2 regions of the Streptomyces sp. NPDC054783 genome follow, and region 1 is predicted to be linked to the other one. Evidence: riboswitches for the same ligand, from Rfam matches in the RefSeq annotation. Region 1 holds a riboswitch; the other holds the start of a gene.
The links. A riboswitch is a leader RNA that binds a small molecule or an ion and turns the genes downstream of it on or off. The one in region 1 is predicted to bind glycine.

Region 1 (11,640 bases):
GATGGGTCCGGTAGGCCTCCACGATCTGCGCACCGATCGTGTAGTACGGGTGCAGCGCCGACAGCGGGTCCTGGAAGATCATCGCCATCTCGCGACCACGCATCTTGCGCACGTGGTCGGGGTCGGCGGACAGCAGCTCGGTGCCGTTCAGCCAGATCTCGCCGGAGATCTGCGCCTTGCGCTTGCCGTACTGACCGGCGGTGTGCAGGCCCATGATGCCGAGCGAGGTCACGGACTTGCCGGAGCCCGACTCGCCCACGATGCCGAGGGTCTTGCCCTTCTCCAGCTGGAAGCTGAGCCCGTCGACGGACTTCACCAGGCCGTCGTCGGTCGGGAAGTGCACCTTCAGGTCGCGCACTTCCAGGAAGGACGTCGGCGTGGGCGAGGAGTCCGTGGGCTCGCCCACGGCCGCCCCGGTCTTGCTGAGTTCGGTCATGCGAGCCTCACTCGGGGGTCGATCACGGCGTACAGGACGTCCACCGCGAGGTTGGCGATGAGCACCGCGAGGGAGGTGATCAGGGTGACGCCCAGGATGATGGGCAGGTCCTGGTTCTTGATGGCGGTCAGCACGGCCTGGCCGAGGCCCGGAATGCTGAACGTGGTCTCGGTGAGGATCGCGCCGCCGATGAGGGCGCCGAGGTCCATGCCGAGCATGGTCAGGATCGGGGTCATCGTCGAGCGCATGGCGTGCTTGCCGATGACGACCTGCTCCTTCAGGCCCTTGGCGCGGGCGGTGCGGATGTAGTCCTCGCCGAGGATCTCCAGCATCGTGGCTCTGGTGATCCGGGCGTACATCGCGGCATAGAGGAAGGCGAGGGTGATCCAGGGCAGGATCATGCTTCCGAAGTAGCCGGTGAAGCTGTCGCTGAGCGAGACGTAGTTGCCGTTGAACCACTTCAGTCCGAAGACGAAGATCGCCGAGGCGAGCAGACCCGTGAAGTAGATCGGCAGAGAGACACCGCTGAGGGCGACGACCATCGCGCCGCGGTCCCAGAGGCTGCCCCGCTTGAGGGCGGAGAGCACACCCGCCGCGACACCGAAGACCAGCCACAGCACAGCGGCACCGAGCGCGAGACCCAGGGTCACCGGGAAGCGGTCGGTCAGCACCGGCCAGACGGCCTGCTCGCTGCGGAAGGAGTAGCCGAAGCACGGCGCGGCGCAGTGGGTGACGTCACCGCCGGCCGCGTAGGTGCGGCCCACGAAGATGCCCTTGAAGAAGTGCCAGACCTGAGCGTAGATCGGGTCGCTCAGACCCAGCTTCTCGCGCACCGCCTCGACGGCGTGCGGGTCTGCCTGCTTGCCCACGAAGCTCGTGGCGATGTCCACGCCCGCCCACTTGGGGACGAGGAAGAAGATGCTGAAGACCACCAGGATGATGACGACCAGCATCACTGCGGCGGCGAACAGCCGCCTGATGAGGTAAGCGAGCACAGCTAACGGCCCGCCGCGGACCGCGGGCCCTTCGGAGGTCGTCCGAGGGGCCCGCGGCTCGCCGCGCCGGCCTTCACCTGCCTTTCGTGCCGTACGGCGGGTGTGCCGGGTTTACTTCGTGGACTTCAGGCCGAGGTTGACGAAGTCGTAGTAACCGCTGTACGCGTTCGTCGTGTACACGTTGGCCAGACGCGAGGAGCGGATGTTGAGCAGCTTCTCGAAGGTGAAGGGCAGGTAGTACGCGCCCTCCATGACCTTGTGGTTGATCTCCGTGGAGAGCTGAGTCTTCTTCGACTCGTCCAGCGTGGTGGTGTACTGGTCGAAGAGACCGTCGATCGTCTTGTCCTTGATCAGAGCGTAGTTGTTGTTACCGCTCTGCAGGATGTAGTGGCTGCTCCACAGCGGGATGCCGTAGCCCTGGACGGTCGGGAAGTCCGGACCCCAGCCCATGATGATGATGCCGAGCTTCTTCTTCGCCACGTTCGAGGGCGAGCCGATGATGCCCGGGCTCTGCGAGCCGTCGTACTGGTAGATGTCGGCGTTGATGCCGACCTTCTTCAGCGCGGCCTGCAGGGACTCGGCGGTGGCCACTTCCTGCGACTTGTTGTTGCGCACCGCGATGGTGGTGGAGAAGCCGTTCGGCTTGCCGCAGGCCTTCAGCTCCTGCTTGGCCAGGTTGTCGTTGCCGTTCTTGTTGGCACCGGAGATCTGGTACGGGTCGTACTTCTGGCCCTCTCCACCGGCGAGGGTCGGCGGGAGCATGTTGGTGCCGATGTCACCACCGGCGATGGGGCCACCGCGAGCGGTCTGCAGGGACACGTGGTCGGCGGCGTAGATCACGGCCTTGCGGCAGTGCTCGTTGTCGAACGGCTTGACGCTCTGCGGGAAGACCGCGTAGCGGATGAAGCCGGAGACCGGGTTGTCCAGGTTGTCCTTGTGCTGCTTCAGGGCGATCTGACGGCCCTGCGGGCCCAGGCCGGTCTGGGAGGCGTCCACGTCGTAGTCGCCGTTGATCAGCTGCTGGTCCGAGTTCACCTGGTTGGTGGAGATGTCCAGGGTGATCTTGTCCGGGTAGGCCTTGCGGACCGGGTCCGAGGAGGCCTTCCAGTTGGAGTTGCGGACCAGGACCAGGCCCTTGCCCGGGCTGTACGACTGGAACTTGTACGGGCCCGAGGAGAACGGGTGCAGACCGTACTTGGACTTGGTGTCCATGTCCTGGCGGACCGGGGAGGCCGTGACCATCGCCAGCACCTGCAGGAAGTCCGAGTTGGGCTGCGGCAGGTGGAAGACGACCGTCTTGGCGTCCGGCGTCGAGATCGCCTTCAGGCCCAGGTGGTCCTTCGAGGTGTCCTTGTAGGGACCCTTGTAGGTGTTCTTCGGGTCGAGCATCTGCTGGAGGTAGATCGGACCGCCGGACAGGACGTCCTGCGCCCAGACGCGCTCGATGCCGTACTTGATGTCCTGGGAGGTGATCGGCTTGCCGTCCTCCCAGGTAGCGCCGTCACGCAGCGTGAACGTGTAGGTCTTGCCGCCGTCCGAGACCTTGCCCATGTCGGTGGCGAGGTCCGGGGTGAGCGTGGCGCCCTCGGCACCCGGTGCCGTCTTGTAGGTGACCAGCTGGCGGCTGTAGTAGCGGGAGAAGTCCCACATGAAGCCGTAGTAACCGCGCGTGGTGTCCCACGAGTCGGCGTCCTGCGTGCTCACGAACTTCAGCGTGCCGCCCTTTTTGACCTGGTCGGCCTGGGCGACCTTGTTGACGGCCGCGTTGAAGCCGGCCGCGCCGTTCTTCGAGCCTCCGCCATTGCCACCGCCGCACGCCGCCGTGGTCAGCAGACCGGCGACCACTGCGGCAGCGGCGAGGGCCTGCTTGCGCCGCCCTGAGGTGCGTTGGGTGTTCACGATCTCGGATCCTCCGGTTTTGATGAGAGACCCCGTGGCAGAGCTCACGGGACGCTTGGGGTACGGCACGTCAGCGGGAAGCCTTCGGGTCGAGCGCGTCTCGCACGCCGTCGCCGAACAGGTTGAACGCCAGCACCGTGATGAAGATCGCCACGCCCGGGATCACCATGTACATGGGGTCCGAGTCGTAGTAGTCGATCGCGCTCGAGAGCATCTGTCCCCAGGAGGAGGTGGGCGGCTTGACGCCCACGCCCAGGAAGCTGAGGGCCGCCTCGGTGAGGATGTTGGTGGGGATCATCATCGTCGTGTACACGATGATGGGCGCCACGAGGTTGGGCAGCAGCTCCTTGAAGAGGATGTAGAACTGCCCGGCGCCGAGAGAGCGGGCCGCCTCGACGTACTCGCGTTCGCGCAGCGAGAGCGTCTGGCCGCGCACGACACGTCCGATGTACGGCCAGCCGAAGAAGCCGATGACCAGGATCATCACGAACACACGCACGCCCGTGCCGGTGAGGCCCAGCATCTGGTTGGGCATGACGGAGACCAGCGCGATGATGAACAGCAGCTGCGGGAAGGCGAGCAGGCCGTCCATGATCCGGCTGATGAGCGAGTCGACCCAGCCGCCGAAGAAGCCCGCCAGGATACCGAGGACGGTGCCCAGGACGACGGCCACCACGGCCGACAGGAAGCCGACGAGCAGCGAGATCCGGGCGCCGTAGAGGATGCGGGCGAAGATGTCGCGGCCGTTGACCGGCTCCACACCGAGCAGGTGGTCGCCGCTCATGCCGCCCAGGGATCCCTTGGGCGTGCTGAAGAGCGGGTCGATCAGGCTCTGGTGGTACAGGTCCGGGTCCTGGCCCACGAGGTTCGTGATCACCGGCGCGAGCAGCGCGATCACGATGAGGAGAAGCACGACTATGCCGCCCGACAGGGCGAGTCTGTCCCGCTTGAGGCGTTCCCAGGCGATCCGTCCCAGGGACCGGCCCTGGACGGCCTTCGCGTCGGTGGCCGCGACCGCCGCTTCCTCGGCCGCACCCGGGGCCGCTTCCGCGGTCGGCTCGTGCAATGGTGCCGTCATTAGGCTGGGACCCCTCTCAACCGGCGGTAGCCGGCCCGCACTAGCCGCTGGTAGCGGCATCAAACAGTCCGTCGTACACAGGGGCGAACCCCTTGAAGGGGGAGTCTTCAACGCTGGCGCGATCAGCCGCCAGCCTTGACGGGGAATGGATGCGCAACCGTGATGCAAGCTGGCGTTTCCTGTTATGCGGACAGGAAATCGCGGCGACCGGACGGCGCCGGGTGGGACATAGGGGTGCGGCGAAGGTCTTTACGGGCGATATGCCCAGGTCAGTAGCCGCCGTGCACCGGTGGATAGCCGTAGCCGGCGGCCGGGGCCTGGGGGGAGGCCTGGAGTTGCGGCTGGGGCGGGGCCGCGTGGGCTTCGCGGTCGTAGAACGGCCGGGCGTTGGCCCGCATCCACATCACGACCGGGTCGTAGTCGTCGGTCATGGCGACCGTCGACACCGGCAGGCCCTCCGGGACCGCGCCGACGGACTGCTGCATCATCGCGCGCACCGAGTCGACCGCGGCCGGGGAGGTGTCGTACACGTCCAGGCCGATGGCGAGGTACGGCGCGCCGAGCGCCGGCTGCACCCAGACGCGCCGCAGGGAGCGCAGGGCCGGGGTGCGGTGCGCGTTCTGCGCGAGGAGGGCGTAGAACTGCGCGATCTCGATGCCGGGCTCGGTCAGCCGGAGGGGGCCCGCGGGCTGGCGGTCCAGACCCGTGGCGATGCGGCGCAGGTCCAGCCAGGGGATGCCGACGCCGCCGCCGGGGGCGTGCGGGTTGAGCCAGAGGCCGTAGTGGTCGGGGTAGAGGGTGCGGGCCACGTCCAGTCCCTCGACGACCTCGTACGACCGGTTCCAGCCGCTGGCCGAGAGTTCCTGGGCGGAGGTGACGCACGGGGCGTACTGGAAGCCGTCGACCTCCATGTTCCCGTACTGGGCGTCCGGGGAGCCGGCCTGGCCGTGCCACAGGAGCATCCAGATCTGGCCGGACGACGGGGTGGCAAGGGCGCGGAGCAGGGCCTCGTAGGCGTCGTAGCGGCCGGGGGTGACCTGGCGCAGCGTGTGTTCCACGCCGACGCTGCCGCTGTGGCTCGCGCTCACCTGTCGTGCCCTTCTTTTTGTGCCCCGGTGTTTGGAGACAGCTTATGCGCCTACTGGCCCGGGGCCCTGGGTGCGTGCACGGGTGCGGGTTGTGTGCGGCTGCTCGCGCCCACGCGGCGGAGCCGCATATCGGACACAGCCCCGCGCCCCTCAGGTTGCCCCTTGCGTCGGCTTCTAGTGGCCGTGCTGGTAAAAGGGACGGACGTTCGACCTCAGCCATTCGGACACCGGGTCGTCCGTCACGTCCATGAGGACCAGGTTGACCGGCCACTTGACCGGGACTTCGCCGAGGGCTCTGCCCAGGGCCTGCAGGGGCAGGGCGCGCAGGTCGCCCTCCCACTGGGAGAGCTCGACGCCCACGAACATCACCGGGTCGTCCGTCTCTACGGCGGCCAGGCAGCGGCGGGCGGTGAGGACCACGCCGGTCTCGGCGAACTCGGCGGACGCGGCGGAGAGGAAGTCGACCGGGTCGTCCTGCCAGTCGGGCTCGAAGAGGCGGACCCGGGCGCCGGTGTTCGGGCCGTCCAGCGGGGTACGGCCGGCCCGGCACAGCTCGGCCACCGCCGCGGGCGGGAGCGGGATGCCGACCAGCGCGTCGGGGTTGACCGCGAGGCCGACCTGCGGGGGCAGGCCGCGGGCGAACTCCACGGCGGGGGCGATGGTGTAAGCCATGTGGGAGCCGGCCGCCTGGCGCAGCTGCTCCTCGGAGCTGAACACCGGGACGTAGGCCTGGCCCTCGATGTCCAGCGCGGGCAGGTCGAGGGCGACGCTGTCCGGGCCACCGCCGTTGGGCAGCGGGATCCAGAGCAGGCTCCGGCCCAGCACCTCGATGATCCGGCCGGCCGCGGCGGGTATGCCGAGGGAGGCCGAGAGCACCTCCTCCAGTTCGTTGCCGGGCCAGCCGCCGTGCGGCTGGGGGTGCGCCTGTGCCGGGAAGTCCGCGGGAATGTCCGCTGGGAAGTCCATCTGCCTACCGCCTGCTGGGAACCACTGCTGTGACCATGAAGGCTATCGGGTGACCGTGACCGTGCCTCACCTCCTGAATGTGATCCGCCGCAGGCCGTCCGCCGCCGGGCGGTCCAGCAGCACGGCCGCGCCGCAGCCCGCGGGCAGCTCGCCACGCTCGACCGCGGCGAGCAGCCGGGCGGTCGTACGACGGTGGCGGCGGAAGGCGTAGGCGGAGACGCCCCGGCCGCGCTCGCGCTGGCCCTCTCGCGCGGTCTCGGGGGTGACGTCGAGCAGGAGCAGATGGAGGGTGCCGCCACGGCGGCGGGCCTCGCGGGCGAGCCAGGCACGCACCCAGGGCTGGGTGCCGCAGTCGTGCACGACGACGCCCTCGCCGGTGCGCAGGGCGCGGCGCAGGCCGGCGTAGTGGGCGAGGCGGACCAGGGGGCGGTAGAGGGCGTACGGGAGGGCGCGGGGCAGGCGGGCCGCGAAGCGGTCGCGGGTGTCCTGGGAGTCGATGCGGCGGCCGGCGACCGCGCGGCGCATCAGGGTGGACTTGCCGCTGCCGGGCAGGCCGGCCATCACGACCAGGTCGCGGGGGCCGAAGGCCAGGGCGCCGGGGCCGCGGCCGGTGCGGTCGCGCAGGTCGCGGACGCTCTGGTCCGCAGCGGTGCGTTGCCTCGGTACCGCAATGCCGGTGGCGACGGTGGCGTACAACGGGGTCCTGTTCACCGTGATCGTCCTCCCCCATGGGCTTGGCAATATTCATGCCCAGCAAATGTAAAGGGAAGGTAATGCACGGGGCCCGCTGGTTTCGTGCGCGTCCTGCCACAGCTCGGTTACAGATGCGGCCCTGACGGGCGGGGGTGCGGCGTGCAATGATGTGGCCGCCAACTGCATACCGGCCGTTTGAATCCGCGCGGGAGAGTTCCCAGCAGCCTTCGCTGGGACGCCGAAGGAGCAAGTCCCTCCCTTGAATCTCTCAGGCCCCGTTACCGCGCGGGCGAGGCACATCTGAAAAGCGGGCCGCTGCGACAGTGGCTCCACCCAAGGTGCAAGCCGTGATCGTCCCTGTGGCGGTCCTGGCGAACCTCTCAGGTTCCGATGACAGATGGGGAGGAACGTTCCTCGCCCGTCCTGCCTTTCCCTGGGAGACGACCGACCGATGAGCAGTACCGAACCCTCCGAGCTGCGCCACACCGCGCTCGATGCCCTGCATCGCTCGCTCGGTGCGACGATGACCGACTTCGCCGGCTGGGACATGCCGCTGCGCTACGGCTCCGAGCGCGACGAGCACATCGCCGTGCGGACGAAGGCGGGTCTGTTCGACCTCTCCCACATGGGCGAGATCACCGTCACCGGCGCCGGGGCGGCCGCGTTCCTGAACCACGCCCTGGTCGGCAACATCGCCTCCGTCGGCGTGGGCCGCGCCCGCTACACCATGATCTGCCGGGCCGACGGCGGCATCCTGGACGACCTGATCGTCTACCGGCTCGCCGAGACCGAGTACATGGTCGTGGCCAACGCCTCCAACGCCCAGGTGGTGCTGGACGCCCTCGCCGAGCGTTCCGCCGGCTTCGACGCCGAGGTGCGCGACGACCGGGACGCGTACGCGCTGATCGCCGTCCAGGGCCCGGAGTCCCCCGGCATCCTGAAGTCCCTCACCGACGCCGACCTCGACGGCCTGAAGTACTACGCCGGCCTGCCCGGCACGGTCGCCGGCGTCCCGGCCCTGATCGCCCGCACCGGATACACCGGCGAGGACGGCTTCGAGCTGTTCGTGCGGCCCGAGCACGCGGTCGAGCTGTGGCAGGCGCTGACCAAGGCCGGCGAGGGCGTCGGCCTGGTCCCCTGCGGCCTGTCCTGCCGGGACACCCTGCGCCTGGAGGCGGGCATGCCGCTGTACGGGCATGAGCTGACCACCTCGCTCACCCCCTTCGACGCCGGGCTCGGCCGGGTGGTGAAGTTCGAGAAGGAGGGCGACTTCGTGGGGCGCCAGGCGCTCACCGAGGCCGCCGCCCGAGCCGAGCAGAACCCGCCGCGGGTCCTGGTCGGCCTGGTCGCCGAGGGCCGCCGGGTGCCGCGCGCCGGGTACGCCGTCGTCGCCGGCGGCGAGGTGATCGGCGAGGTCACCTCCGGCGCCCCCTCCCCCACCCTGGGCAAGCCGATCGCCATGGCCTACGTCGACGCGGCGCACGCGGCGCCGGGCACCGAGGGCGTCGGCGTGGACATCCGGGGCAGTCACGAGCCGTACGAGGTCGTGGCTCTGCCGTTCTACAAGCGCCAGAAGTAGACACTGGACGCGGTCACCGTGTGACGCCGCGCACGTTCCGCTGTTCACCAGCGATCTCAGCAGTCCCCCCTTCAACAGCACTCCCGCGCGTACAGGAGAATTCAGGCCATGAGCAACCCCCAGCAGCTGCGCTACAGCAAGGAGCACGAGTGGCTGTCGGCCGCCGAGGACGGCGTGTCGACGGTCGGCATCACCGAGTTCGCGGCCAACGCGCTCGGCGACGTCGTCTACGCCCAGCTCCCCGAGGTCGGCTCCACGGTGACCGCGGGCGAGACCTGCGGCGAGCTGGAGTCCACCAAGTCGGTCTCCGACCTGTACTCGCCGGTCACCGGTGAGGTCACCGAGATCAACGAGGACGTCGTCAACGACCCGTCGCTGGTCAACTCGGCCCCCTTCGAGGGCGGCTGGCTGTTCAAGGTGCGCGTCGCGGAGGAGCCGGCCGACCTGCTCTCCGCCGACGAGTACACCGCCCAGAACGCCGGCTGAGGAGTCGTAGCCGTATGACCGTCCTGAACACGTCCCTGCACGAACTGGACCCGGAGATCGCCGCCGCGGTCGACGCCGAGCTCGGCCGCCAGCAGTCCACGCTGGAGATGATCGCCTCCGAGAACTTCGCGCCGCTCGCGGTGATGGAGGCGCAGGGTTCCGTCCTCACCAACAAGTACGCCGAGGGCTACCCGGGCCGCCGCTACTACGGCGGCTGCGAGCACGTCGACGTCGCCGAGCAGATCGCCATCGACCGGATCAAGGAGCTGTTCGGCGCCGAGTACGCCAACGTCCAGCCCCACTCCGGCGCCTCCGCCAACCAGGCGGCCCTGTTCGCCCTCGCCCAGCCCGGGGACACCATCCTCGGTCTGGACCTCGCGCACGGCGGCCACCTGACCCACGGCATGCGCCTGAACTTCTCCGGCAAGCAGTTCAACGTGGTCGCCTACCACGTGGACGCCGGGACCGGCCTGGTCGACATGGCCGAGGTCGAGCGCCTCGCCAAGGAGCACCGCCCGAAGGTGATCATCGCGGGCTGGTCGGCGTACCCGCGCGAGCTGGACTTCGCCGCCTTCCGCCGGATCGCCGACGAGGTCGAGGCCTACCTGTGGGTCGACATGGCGCACTTCGCGGGCCTGGTCGCGGCCGGTCTGCACGCCAACCCGGTGCCCTACGCCGACGTGGTCACCTCCACCACGCACAAGACGCTGGGCGGTCCGCGCGGCGGCATCATCCTCGCGCGCAGCAAGGACTTCGCGAAGAAGCTGAACTCGTCCGTCTTCCCGGGCTTCCAGGGCGGTCCCCTGGAGCACGTGATCGCGGCGAAGGCGGTCTCCTTCAAGGTCGCGGCCTCGGAGGAGTTCAAGGAGCGCCAGCGTCGTACCGTGGAGGGTGCCCGCATCCTCGCCGAGCGCCTGACGGCGGCGGACGCGCGCGAGGCCGGCGTGAACGTCCTGTCCGGCGGTACGGACGTGCATCTGATCCTCGTCGACCTGCGCGAGTCCGAGCTGGACGGCCAGCAGGCCGAGGACCGCCTCCACGAGGTCGGCATCACGGTCAACCGCAACGCGGTCCCGAACGACCCGCGTCCCCCGATGGTGACGTCGGGCCTGCGGATCGGTACGCCCGCCCTCGCGACCCGCGGCTTCACCGCCGAGGACTTCGCCGAGGTCGCGGACGTGATCGCCGAGGCGCTGAAGCCGTCCTACGACGCGGAGGCGCTCAAGGCGCGCGTGACGGCGCTCGCCGACAAGCACCCGCTGTACCCGGGCCTGAACAAGTAGGCCCGGACAAGTAGATCCCCGGTGGGGCACTCGTGAGGACAGTGCCGGAAGGTCCTGGCGGGCGCCCCACCACCCCCCTGTTTTTGCTGTCTTGAGGAGTGACCGTGGCCATCTCGGTCTTCGACCTGTTCTCGATCGGCATCGGCCCGTCCAGCTCCCACACGGTCGGCCCGATGCGCGCGGCGCGGATGTTCGCCCGCCGCCTGCGCAACGAAGGGCTGCTGGAAAAGGCAGCGACCGTCCGGACGGAGCTGTACGGCTCCCTGGGCGCGACCGGGCACGGCCACGGCACCCCGAAGGCCGTCCTGCTCGGCCTGACCGGCGACTCGCCGCGCACGGTGGACGTGGAGACGGCGGACGCGCGCGTGGAGGCGATCAAGGCCGAGGGCCGGATAGGTCTCCTGGGCGAACACGAGATCGCCTTCGACTTCGACAAGGATCTCGTGCTGCACCGCCGCAAGGCCCTGCCGTACCACGCCAACGGCATGACGCTGTGGGCGTACGACGCCTCCGGCGCGGAGCTGCTGTCGAAGACGTACTACTCGGTCGGCGGCGGTTTCGTCGTGGACGAGGACGCGGTCGGCGCGGACCGGATCAAGCTGGACGACACGGTCCTGAAGTACTCCTTCCGCACCGGCGACGAGCTCCTGCGGCTGACGAAGGAGACCGGCCTGTCGATCTCCTCGCTGATGCTGGAGAACGAGCGGGCCTGGCGCACCGAGGAGGAGATCCGCGCGGGCCTGCTGGAGATCTGGCGGGTGATGTGCGAGTGCGTCCAGCGCGGCATGTCCCGCGAGGGCATCCTGCCCGGCGGCCTGAAGGTGCGCCGCCGCGCGTCCGTCTCCGCCCGCCAGCTGCGCGCCGAGGGCGATGCACCGGCCCACGCCATGGAGTGGATCACGCTCTACGCCATGGCCGTGAACGAGGAGAACGCGGCGGGCGGCCGGGTCGTCACCGCGCCCACGAACGGCGCGGCCGGCATCATCCCGGCGGTTCTGCACTACTACATGAACTTCGTGCCGGGCGCCGACGAGGACGGCGTGGTGCGCTTCCTGCTGGCCGCGGGCGCGATCGGCATGCTCTTCAAGGAGAACGCCTCCATCTCCGGCGCCGAGGTCGGCTGCCAGGGCGAGGTCG
Region 2 (11,640 bases), on a different contig from region 1:
ATCCACGCACGCGCGCGTGCCGGACAAGTGTCCCCCGAGGGGGTCTGTCCGGCACGCCGGTGGGGCCATTCGGAGGTACTCCTCGCGACATGCGACGATGTGCGGCATGCCGCAGCAACCCCCCGTTCGGAGCAGCCCCACGCGGCCGCAGCGTCCGGACGCCTCCATGTCGTTGATCACCAACGTCATGGATCACAGCCTCGACGACGGGTATGCAGAGGCCGCCGCCCGCAGGACGTCCCAGGGCGAGGGCGGCCTGCCCAGGACCCTGCGGGCGAAGCTCGGCCTCGCGGCCGGTCTCGTGCTCGCGGCGCTGGTCGTGACCGTCGGGGCGGCGCAGACGCGGGCGGCGGCACCGGTGGTCGCCAAGGAGCGGCAGGAGCTGATCGACCGCATCGACGGCGAGACCGCGAACGCGGACAAGCTGGAGGGCACGGTCGACAAGCTCCGGGACGACGTCAGCGCGCGCCAGCGGGCGGCGCTGAAGTCGAGCGGCGGCAGCGCACAGGCCGACCTGGCGGGCGTGCTGTCGGGGGCCACGGCGGTCCACGGTCCGGGTGTCGAGGTCGTGGTGAACGACGCCAAGGAGGCCAGCACCGGCGGTGACGGCACCAACCCGCGGGAGACCTCCGGGTTCTCCGACACCGGCCGGGTGCGCGACCGGGACATGCAGCGCGTGGTGAACGGGCTGTGGGAGTCCGGCGCCGAGGCCGTCTCCATCAACGGGCAGCGGCTGACCGCCCTGTCCGCGATCAGGGCGGCGGGAGACGCGATACTGGTCGACAACAGACCGCTGGTGCCGCCGTACACGGTGCTGGCGGTGGGGGACGGGGAACGGTTGAACACCGATTTCCGCAACAGCGCGGACGGCCTGTATCTGCACGCCCTGGAGCAGAACTTCGGCATCCGCGCCACCATCTCCACAGCGGGCGACCTGCGGTTGCCCGCCGCACCGAGTGTGATCGTACGCACAGCACAGCCGAGCACCGAGAAGACTGAGAAGGGCACATCGTGATCGCCGTACTGGGCCTCGTCGTGGGAGTCGTGGCCGGCCTGTTGGTCCGGCCCGAGGTTCCGGCGGTCGTCGAGCCTTATCTGCCGATCGCCGTCGTCGCGGCGCTGGACGCCGTGTTCGGCGGTCTGCGGGCCATGCTCGACGGGATCTTCGACGACAAGGTCTTCGTCGTGTCGTTCCTGTCGAACGTGGTCGTCGCCGCGTTGATCGTGTTCCTCGGCGACAAGTTGGGCGTGGGCGCGCAGCTGTCCACGGGCGTCGTGGTCGTCCTCGGCATCCGGATCTTCTCCAACGCCGCGGCGATCCGGCGGCACGTGTTCCGGGCGTGACACCGATGAGCGAGCAGAACGAGCGGAACGAGCAGCCGGGCACCCCGCAGAAGCCGGACAAGCCGGAGAACAGGCTGCGCAAGGAACTGCCCGAGGAGGTGCCCGCGCGGGCACCGGAGCCGGCGCCGGAGCAGCAGGAGCGGCCTGAGCAGCCGGAGCAGCAGGCGGAAGCGCCGCTGACCGGTCGGCAGCGGCTGGTGAAGGGGCTGTGGCCGCCGCGGGTGACCCGGGCCCAACTCATCGTCGCCCTGCTGCTGTTCGGCCTCGGCTTCGGCCTGGCGGTGCAGGTGGCGTCCAACAGCGACAGCGACAGCGCGCTGCGCGGCGCACGCCAGGAGGATCTTGTTCGCATCCTCGATGAACTGGATTCGCGTACGCAGCGTCTTGAGGACGAGAAGCAGGGACTCGAAAAGCAGCGCCAGGAACTGCAGAGCAGCTCCGACCAGGCGGCGGAGGCCCGCAAGCAGACGGCCGAGAAGGAGAGGCAACTCGGCATTCTGGCGGGCACCGTGGCGGCGCAGGGTCCCGGCATCACGATGACGATCGAGGACACGAAGGGGACGGTCAAGGCGGACATGCTGCTCGACGCGATCCAGGAGCTGCGCGCGGCCGGTGCGGAGGCGATCCAGGTGAACGGGGTCCGGGTGGTCGCGGGCACCTACTTCACGGACTCCGGCAACGGCGTCGGCGTCGACGGGAACAAGATCAACGCCCCCTATCGTTTCAAGGTCATCGGCAAGCCGCAGGACCTGGAGCCGGCGCTGAACATCCCCGGGGGTGTGGTGCAGACACTGGAGAAGGAGCAGGCCACGGTGACGGTCCAGCAGTCGGACAAGATCGTCGTGGACGCCTTGCGGCAGGCGAAGCGGCCTGACTACGCTCGGTCGTCCTCCCAGTGAACCGGTGGTGCATGGGGGACGTCAGGCAGGGGCATGAGGTTGCGGGGGGTCGGCGCACCGAAGGGGTGGTGCGTGGTGGAAACTGTCTGGTGGATACGGACGTTGTGAGAATGTCCGGCTCGGCCGGTGTAGGCAATCAGGGTTCGTCCTGCCCCACGGGCGGGTCTGTTTCGGTCAAGGGGAATCGCCCGTGAAGTTGTTTGCGAAGTTGTTCCGCAAGAGCGCGCGAGAGGGCAGCGACAACGCGACCGCTCGTCACCGCGCACAGCCTGACGCGGAGGGCCAGCGCCCGCTGTTCAGGGACCAGGTCGCTGGTCCGGGCGGTGACATTTCCGGAGGTCAGGGCGGGGCGTCGGTTGACCCTGCCCAGTCCGGCGGCATAGGTTTCGGCCAACCGTCAACCTCAGCTGCGGGTGGAGGGTTCGCCCCCGGTCCGTACGCTTCCAACGCCCCGGCGGGGCAGCCGCAGGAGGATCCGTCCATGTCGGTCCTGGTGTGTACGAGGTGCGGTAACCGCAACGCGGAGAACGCCCGCTTCTGTTCGAACTGTGGCGCGCCGCTGCGTCCCGGAGTGGCGCCGGAGCGTGCCTCCGAGACGACGTCCACGATCTCGATCTCCGGTCTCGAGGCCTACGACGCCGAGGTCACCGGCCAGACGCAGATGCCGATGCTGTCGCCCGAGGCGCAGGCCGCGGTGGACGCGCTGCCGATGGGCTCCGCGCTGCTGGTGGTGCGCCGGGGGCCGAACTCGGGCAGCCGCTTCCTGCTGGACAGCGACCTGACCACGGCCGGCCGTCACCCACAGAGCGACATCTTCCTGGACGACGTCACGGTCTCACGCCGGCACGTGGAGTTCCGGCGCTCCGCGGACGGCTCGTTCACCGTGGCCGACGTGGGCAGTCTCAACGGCACGTACGTCAACCGTGAGCGGATCGACCAGGTCGCTCTGTCGAACGGTGACGAGGTGCAGATCGGCAAGTACCGGTTGGTGTTCTACGCGAGCCGGCAGGGCATCTGACCCGCCCCCGGACCGGCGTCCGGGGGGACCCCAGGGAAGGTCCATGCTTCAAACACCGAGCGGCGGTGCCGGAAGCGGTACCGCCGCCAGGGACAGTCGGCTGATGAGCATCGGCACGGTGCTGACCGTGCTGCGCGACGAATTCCCCGAAGTCACCATCTCCAAGATCCGTTTCCTGGAGGCGGAGGGGCTCATCGAGCCGCAGCGGACCCCCTCGGGGTACCGCAAGTTCAGCGCCGGGGATGTCGAGCGCCTGGCGCATGTGCTGAGGATGCAGCGGGACCACTATCTGCCGCTCAAGGTGATCCGCGAGCACCTCGACGCCATGGAGCGGGGCGAGGCGGTCCAGCTGCCCGTCGTGGGCCGTCAGCGCACCGCCGAGGACGTTCCGGGGCCGGTGGTCGCGGTGCCCACGGTGGCCCGGGTCGGCAGGGCCGAGCTGCTGGCCGCTGCGGAGATCGACGAGGGCGTCCTGAAGGAGTGGGAGTCGTACGGGCTCATCGCTCCCCTGGAGGACGGGGCGTACGACGCCGAGGCGGTCACCGTGGCCGCGCTCGTCGCCGAACTGGGCCGTTTCGGGATCGAGCCACGCCACCTTCGGGTGATGAAGGCGGCCGCCGACCGCGAGGCCGGACTGGTCGACCAGGTGGTGGCCCCGCTCAAACGCCACCGCAACCCGCAGACCAGGGCCCATGCCGAGGCCCGTACGAAGGAGCTGGCCGCGCTCACGGTCAAGCTGCACGCGGCACTGGTGAAGACCGCTCTCGGGGTGCGGCTGCCGTGAACGCCGGGGGCCGCGGGCGGCCGGATCGGGCACCTGTTCCCGGCCCGACTACCCAAACGTCCCGGGCACGGCCTAGGGTTGCTGTGTGAACGAGCTCGATGTCGTAGGTGTCCGGGTCGAAATGCCCTCCAACCAACCGATCGTGCTCCTGCGCGAAGTGGGAGGCGACCGTTACCTCCCCATCTGGATCGGGCCGGGGGAGGCGACGGCGATCGCCTTCGCCCAGCAGGGCATGGCCCCCGCCAGGCCGCTGACGCACGACCTGTTCAAGGACGTGCTGGAGGCCGTCGGCCAGGAGCTGACCGAAGTACGCATCACCGATCTGCGCGAAGGTGTCTTCTACGCGGAGCTGGTCTTCGCCAGTGGCGTCGAGGTCAGCGCCCGTCCCTCCGACGCCATAGCGCTGGCCCTGCGCACCGGAACGCCGATCTACGGCAGTGACGCGGTGCTGGACGACGCCGGCATCGCCATTCCGGACGAGCAGGAGGACGAGGTGGAGAAGTTCCGCGAGTTCCTCGACCAGATCTCGCCCGAGGACTTCGGCACCAGCAGCCAGTGAAGGCGGACGCCCGGTAGGCTTCGCAGCCCGGTGCTCGGGCATGTGCCACCGGCCAATGAGAGCGTCCTACGGCCTCCCCCCGAAGCATTCGGCTAGCCTTTCCCCGCGGTGGGGCACGGGAAACCACTCCTAGGGTGATTATCACTCGGCGTGCCGAGTGTGGCGATCGTTGACGCACCCCTGGTGACTGCCTACCGTCGTGAAGGCAGGTCAAGGACGGAGGTCGGCGTGAGAACCAGCGGCGACGGTACGGCTGGGGGTGCCCCCGGACGCGGGTTCGGGGAGAGCGGTCCGTACCCTCCCCCGGGCTCTCAGCTGCGTTCGAACAGGGGGTACCCCCAACCGAGCAGCGCGGTCGATCACGCTCCGCAGCGGCCGACGGTGGTGCCGAACGGCGGAGGGGCGGCGTCCATGGCATCGGAACAGATCGGTTATCGCGGGCCGACGGCCTGCGCGGCTGCCGGCATCACCTACCGGCAGCTGGACTACTGGGCGCGCACCGGCCTGGTCGAGCCGAGTGTGCGGCCCGCGTACGGGTCGGGCACGCAGCGGCTGTACAGCTTTCGTGACGTCGTCGTCCTGAAGATCGTCAAGCGGTTCCTGGACACCGGGGTTTCGCTGCAGAACATCCGCACGGCCGTGCAGCACCTCAGGGAACGCGGTTTCCGCGACCTGGAGCGGTTGACCCTGATGAGCGATGGCGCCACGGTCTACGAATGCACCTCGCCGGACGAGGTCCACGCCCTGCTCCAGGGCGGTCAGGGCATCTTCGGGATCGCCGTCGGCGTGGTGTGGCGGGACGTGGAAAGCGCGCTCTCCCAGCTGCACGGCGAGCGCATCGACACCGGCGAGACCCTCGTCGGGCACAACCCCGCGGACGAGCTGGCGCGGCGCCGCAACCGGGCGGTCTGACACCGGTCCCGCTCCGCGGCGGGGCATTGTCAGTGCCGTGGTGCAGCATCGGAGGTGTGAGAAACGCGCCCACGATCCTGCATCTCGACATGGATGCCTTCTACGCCTCGGTGGAGCAGGCATCCAAGCCGAGTCTGCGCGGGAAGGCCGTGGTCGTGGGCGGGCTCGGACCGCGCGGGGTGGTGGCCACCGCGTCGTACGAGGCACGGGTCTTCGGGGTGCACTCGGCGATGCCCATGGCCCAGGCGCGTCGGCTGGCACCCAACGCCGCGTATCTGGTGCCGCGCTTCACCGTGTACCGGGCGATCAGCGAGCAGGTGATGGCGCTGCTGCGGGAGCTGTCGCCGCTGGTGGAGCCGCTCAGCCTGGACGAGGCGTTCGTGGACCTGGAGGCCGGCGGGACGGCCCGGGACGAGGAATCGGCGCGGCGGGCCGGAATCGAGCTGCGCGCGGACATACGGGCGGTCACCGGGCTGACGGGATCGGTGGGGCTCGCCGCCTCCAAGATGCTCGCCAAGATCGCCTCGGAGCAGGCGAAGCCGGACGGCCTGGTGCTCATCGAGCCGGGGTCCGAGCGGGCGCTGCTGGGGCCGATGCCGGTGCGGACCCTGCCGGGGGTCGGGCCGGCCACCGGGGACCATCTGCGCCGGGCGGGTATCACGACGGTCGGGGAACTGGCCGAAGCGGGCGAGGACGAGCTGGTCCGGCTGCTCGGCAAGGCGCACGGGCACGCGCTCCACGCCATGGCCCTGGCCCATGACGAGCGGCCCGTGGTGGCCGAGCGTGAGGCGAAGTCGGTGTCGGTGGAGGACACCTACGACGTGGACATCCACGACCGGCTGCGGATCGGTCTGGAGGTGCAGCGGCTCGCCGACCGGTGCGTGGGACGGCTGCGCGGGGCCGGGCTGTCGGGGCGGACGATCGTACTGAAGGTGCGCAGGTACGACTTCTCGACCCTGACCCGCTCCGAGACGCTCAGAGGGCCCACGGACGATCCGGCGGTCGTGCGCGAGGCGGCCGCGCGGCTGCTGGACTCCGTGGACACCACGGGTGGGGTACGGCTGCTGGGCGTGGGCGTCTCCGGGCTCGCCGACTACACCCAGGAGGACCTGTTCGCGCAGGCCATGCCCGTGCGGGCGGCGGAGACGCCGGAGGAGGCCGGGGCCGAGGTCGTCGTGGAGCAGCCCGAGCCGGTCGAGAGGCACTGGCGCGCGGGACAGGACGTAAGACATGCGGAGTACGGACACGGGTGGGTGCAGGGGAGTGGGCTGGGGCGGGTCACCGTGCGGTTCGAGACGCCGCAGTCCCCTCCTGGGAGGGTGCGGACGTTCTTTGTCGGTGATCCTGCGCTGGAGTCGGCCGATCCGTTGCCGTTGGTTGCGGAGGCCTCCGATCAGGTTTCCTCCGACCCCGCCAGCTTGCCGAAGTCGTGGTCCGGGGCCGAGGGGCGTGAGGCCACGTCCAGGCCGTAGTGGTGGTAGAGCTGGAGTTCCTGTTCGGGTGACAGATGACGGCCCACACCGAAGTCCGGGGCGTCCTTGATCAGGGCGCGGTCGAAGGGGACGTGGAGGGAGCCCTCGATCAGTTCGCTCGGCTCCAGAGGGACGAAGGCGTCGCGGGAGAACAGGCCGGTGCGTATGGCCGCCCACTCGGGCACGCCGGTCGCGTCGTCGAGGTACACCTCGTCGATGGTCCCGATCTTGGTGCCGGTGCGGTCGAACGCCTTGCGGCCGATCAGGTTGCGCGGATCGATGTCGGTCTGCACGGTCCCTCTCCCTCCACGTGGTCGCAATACATCCGTAAGCACTACGAAAGAGCACATTCAGGGAGGTGGCCACTCGAGGGCTCGGGCGTTGACCCCGCTGGTAGGCTGACAGCGGCTGCTGACCCCGTGCGGGAGAGTCCTCCGACCACTTCGGAGGCGCCGAAGGAGCAAATCCTCCCCGGAATCTCTCAGGCTCACGTACCGCACGGACGAGGTCACTCTGGAAAGCAGAGCGGGTGTCGACGGCTTCCGCTCTCACCGACGGTGAAAGCCGGCGTCCCGCAGGGCGTCCGGTGAAGCTCTCAGGTTGAGATGACAGAGGGGGAGGCCGTCGGGGCACCCACGCCGTGGTGCCCTTCGAAGGTCGCGTCAGACCAGGAGGCCTCCGCAATGACCGCCCATCGTATTCCGCTCTCGGAGCTCGAAGCGGGCATCCCGTTCGAGCAGCGCCACATCGGGCCCGACCAGGAGGCGCGGGCCAAGATGCTCGCGCAGGTCGGCTACGGATCGCTGGACGAGCTGACCGCCGCGGCGGTCCCGGACGTGATCAAGAACGCCGACGCCCTCGACCTGCCGGGCGCCCGCACCGAGGCGGAGGTGCTCGCCGAGCTGCGCTCGCTCGCCGACCGCAACCAGGTCCTCGACTCCATGATCGGGCTCGGGTACTACGGCACCTTCACCCCGCCCGTCATCCTGCGCAACGTCATGGAGAACCCGGCCTGGTACACGGCCTACACCCCGTACCAGCCGGAGATCTCCCAGGGCCGCCTGGAGGCCCTGCTGAACTTCCAGACGACGGTCGCCGAGCTCACCGGGCTGCCCACCTCCGGCGCCTCCCTGCTGGACGAGGGCACCGCGGCCGCCGAGGCGATGGCGCTGTCCCGGCGCATGGGCAAGAACAAGAAGGGCCTGTTCCTGGTCGACGCGGACGTGCTGCCGCAGACGATCGCCGTCATCGAGACCCGCGCCGAGCCGACCGGTGCCGAGGTGGTCGTCGCCGACCTCAGCGACGGCATTCCCGCCGACATAGCCGCGCGTGAGATCAACGGCGTGCTGATCCAGTACCCGGGCGCCTCCGGTGCCGTACGCGACATCAAGCCGGTCATCGACCAGGCGCACCAGCTCGGCGCGCTCGTCACCGTCGCCGCCGACCTGCTCGCCCTGACCCTGCTGACCTCGCCGGGAGAGCTCGGCGCGGACATCGCAGTCGGCACCACCCAGCGCTTCGGTGTGCCGATGGGCTTCGGTGGCCCGCACGCCGGATACATGGCGGTGCACGAGAAGTTCGCGCGCAGCCTGCCCGGCCGGCTCGTGGGCGTCTCCGTCGACGCGGACGGCAACAAGGCCTACCGGCTCGCGCTGCAGACCCGTGAGCAGCACATCCGCCGGGAGAAGGCCACCAGCAACATCTGCACCGCGCAGGTGCTGCTCGCCGTGATGGCCGGCATGTACGCCGTCTACCACGGCCCCGAGGGCCTGCAGACCATCGCCCGGCGCACGCACCGCTACGCCACCATCCTCGCCGAGGGCCTGAAGGCCGGCGGTGTCGAGATCGTCCACGGCGCCTACTTCGACACCCTCACCGCGCGCGTACCCGGCAAGGCCGCCGAGGTCGTCGCCGCAGCCCGGGAGAACGGGGTCAACCTCCACCTGGTCGACGCCGACCACGTCTCCGTGGCCTGCGACGAGACCACCGGGCGGGCCCAGCTGGAGGCGGTCTGGTCCGCCTTCGGTGTCAAGGGCGACGTCGAGGCACTGGACGCCACGGCCGAGGACACCCTGCCCGAGGCGCTGCAGCGCACCGACGTCTACCTGACCCACCCGGTCTTCCACCAGCACCGCTCCGAGACGGCGATGCTGCGTTACCTGCGCAAGCTCGCCGACCGCGACTACGCGCTCGACCGCGGCATGATCCCGCTGGGCTCCTGCACCATGAAGCTCAACGCGACCACCGAGATGGAGCCGGTCACCTGGCCCGAGTTCGGCCAGCTGCACCCCTTCGCCCCCGCCGAGCAGGCCGAGGGCTACCTCACGCTCATCCGCGAGCTGGAGGAACGTCTCGCCGAGGTCACCGGCTACGACAAGGTCTCCCTGCAGCCGAACGCCGGCTCCCAGGGCGAGCTGGCCGGTCTGCTCGCCGTCCGCGGCTACCACCGAGCCAACGGCGACGAGCAGCGCACCGTCTGCCTGATCCCGTCCTCCGCGCACGGCACCAACGCGGCCAGCGCCGTGATGGCCGGAATGAAGGTCGTCGTCGTCAAGACCGCCGAGGACGGCGAGATCGACGTCGAGGACCTGCGCGCCAAGATCGAGCAGTACCGCGACGAGCTGGCGGTGCTGATGATCACCTACCCTTCCACGCACGGCGTGTTCGAGGAGCACGTCGCCGACATCTGCGCCCAGGTCCACGAGGCCGGCGGCCAGGTGTACGTCGACGGCGCGAACCTGAACGCCCTGGTCGGCCTGGCCAAGCCGGGCCACTTCGGCGGCGACGTCTCGCACCTGAACCTGCACAAGACCTTCTGCATCCCGCACGGTGGCGGCGGCCCCGGCGTCGGTCCGGTCGCGGTCCGCTCGCACCTGGCGCCGTACCTGCCGAACCACCCGATGCAGCCGGCCGCCGGCCCGGAGACGGGAGTCGGCCCGATCTCGGCCGCTCCCTGGGGTTCCGCGGGCATCCTGCCCATCTCCTGGGCTTACGTCCGCCTCATGGGCGGCGAGGGCCTGAAGCGGGCCACTCAGGTGGCCGTGCTCTCCGCGAACTACATCGCCAAGCGCCTGGAGCCGCACTACCCGGTGCTCTACACCGGCCCCGGCAACCTGGTCGCGCACGAGTGCATCATCGACCTTCGCCCGCTGACCAAGGCGACCGGCGTCAGCGTGGACGACGTGGCCAAGCGGCTCATCGACTACGGCTTCCACGCGCCGACCATGTCCTTCCCGGTGGCCGGCACGCTGATGATCGAGCCGACCGAGTCGGAGGACCTCACCGAGCTGGACCGGTTCTGCGACGCGATGATCGCCATCCGCGCGGAGATCGAGAAGGTCGGCGCCGGTGAGTGGCCGGCGGAGGACAACCCGCTGCAGGGCGCCCCCCACACCTCCGCCGCGCTCGGCGGTGAGTGGACACACGCCTACAGCCGCGAGGAGGCCGTCTTCCCGGCCGGTGTCTCGGCCGCCGACAAGTACTGGCCGCCGGTGCGCCGTATCGACCAGGCCTTCGGCGACCGCAACCTGGTGTGCTCCTGCCCGCCACTGGACGCGTACGAGGACTGATCAGGTGGTGCCGCAGGGCCCCGTCCGGTTTCCGGGCGGGGCCCTCGGCGTGTCATGCCGTCGCCAGGGACACCTCGGTCGCCTTGATCAGAGCGATGACGTCGGAGCCTACGAAGAGGCCCAGGTCGGCGACCGCGTCCTTGGTGATCGCCGCGGTCAGTTCACCGCCGTCGACGGAGATCTTCACGGAGGCCATGACGGCGCCGGTGGTCAGGCCGACGACCGCGCCGGGGAGTTGGTTGCGGATCGACAGGCCCTCCACCCGATGGGTGGCCAGGGAGACCTCGGTCGACTTCACCAGCGCGCGGACGGGCGAGCCGGGGGTGAGGGAGAGGTCCTCGGCGGACTCCTTGGTGATGGCGGCCATGAGGTGCTGGCCGCCGTCCAGACGGAGTTTTACGGTGGCCATGGCCTCGCCCGACTGGACCTCGGTGACGGTGCCGGGGAGCTGGTTGCGGATGCTCAGGGTCATGGGCACTCACGGTAGAGCGCCCGTCCGGTCAGGCCGGGTATGCGTGCGTCTGCGTCGCTTTGACCGTCGCCCAGACAGCGGCGCCCGGATGCAGGTCGAGCTCGGCTGCGGCGACCGTGGTGAGGTCGGCGGCGAGGGGGAGCTCGCCGGTGAGGTCGGCACGGATCTGGTCGCCGTGCGTCTCCAGGCCGGCCACCTCGCAGCTCCAGAGGTTACGGGCGCTGGCGCCGGTGGGCCGGTCCCGGAACAGGGTGACGGCGGACGGCGGGAACGCCACGAAGGCCGGACCTGACAGCACCTCGGTGGTCGTGATCGCCGGGCCCGCCTCGAGTCGTACCGTGTGTCCGCCCGCCTGGCCGCGGTAGAGGTTGAGGCCGACGAGCTGGGCGATGTAGTCGGTGCGCGGATGGCGAGCGATGTCGGCGGGGCCGCCCTCCTGGACGATTTGGCCGTGCTCGATGACGACCAGCCGGTCCGCGAGCACCATGGCGTCCAGCGGGTCGTGCGTGACCAGGACGGCGACCGCCTCGAACTCGGCCAGGTGGCGGCGCAGTTGGGCGCGGATCTCCAGGCGGGTACGGGCGTCCAGGGCGGCCAGCGGCTCGTCCAGG

Region 2: linked by a shared signal. The riboswitch ahead of gcvP (aminomethyl-transferring glycine dehydrogenase) and the one ahead of gcvT (glycine cleavage system aminomethyltransferase GcvT) in region 1 are both predicted to bind glycine.

What each region holds. Positions count from the first base shown of each region.
Region 1 is NZ_JBSHAY010000002.1:447,622-459,261, reverse strand. Features, by position in the region: gene ACWGJ5_RS06320 (ABC transporter ATP-binding protein) at 1-436, opposite strand, end outside; gene ACWGJ5_RS06315 (ABC transporter permease) at 433-1,431, opposite strand; gene ACWGJ5_RS06310 (ABC transporter substrate-binding protein) at 1,543-3,330, opposite strand; gene ACWGJ5_RS06305 (ABC transporter permease) at 3,401-4,408, opposite strand; gene ACWGJ5_RS06300 (enhanced serine sensitivity protein SseB C-terminal domain-containing protein) at 4,678-5,496, opposite strand; gene ACWGJ5_RS06295 (enhanced serine sensitivity protein SseB) at 5,671-6,462, opposite strand; gene ACWGJ5_RS06290 (AAA family ATPase) at 6,529-7,173, opposite strand; glycine riboswitch at 7,352-7,449, shown strand; glycine riboswitch at 7,450-7,562, shown strand; gene gcvT (glycine cleavage system aminomethyltransferase GcvT) at 7,607-8,734, shown strand; gene gcvH (glycine cleavage system protein GcvH) at 8,843-9,220, shown strand; gene glyA (serine hydroxymethyltransferase) at 9,235-10,503, shown strand; gene ACWGJ5_RS06270 (L-serine ammonia-lyase) at 10,608-11,640, shown strand, end outside.
Region 2 is NZ_JBSHAY010000073.1:1,440-13,079, reverse strand. Features, by position in the region: gene ACWGJ5_RS45845 (DUF881 domain-containing protein) at 107-1,015, shown strand; gene ACWGJ5_RS45840 (small basic family protein) at 1,012-1,344, shown strand; gene ACWGJ5_RS45835 (DUF881 domain-containing protein) at 1,350-2,243, shown strand; gene ACWGJ5_RS45830 (FHA domain-containing protein) at 2,434-3,261, shown strand; gene ftsR (transcriptional regulator FtsR) at 3,305-4,045, shown strand; gene ACWGJ5_RS45820 (bifunctional nuclease family protein) at 4,131-4,604, shown strand; gene ACWGJ5_RS45815 (MerR family transcriptional regulator) at 4,833-5,516, shown strand; gene ACWGJ5_RS45810 (DNA polymerase IV) at 5,573-6,988, shown strand; gene ACWGJ5_RS45805 (PRC-barrel domain-containing protein) at 6,910-7,281, opposite strand; glycine riboswitch at 7,401-7,495, shown strand; gene gcvP (aminomethyl-transferring glycine dehydrogenase) at 7,672-10,557, shown strand; gene ACWGJ5_RS45795 (TOBE domain-containing protein) at 10,610-11,029, opposite strand; gene ACWGJ5_RS45790 (ABC transporter ATP-binding protein) at 11,058-11,640, opposite strand, start outside.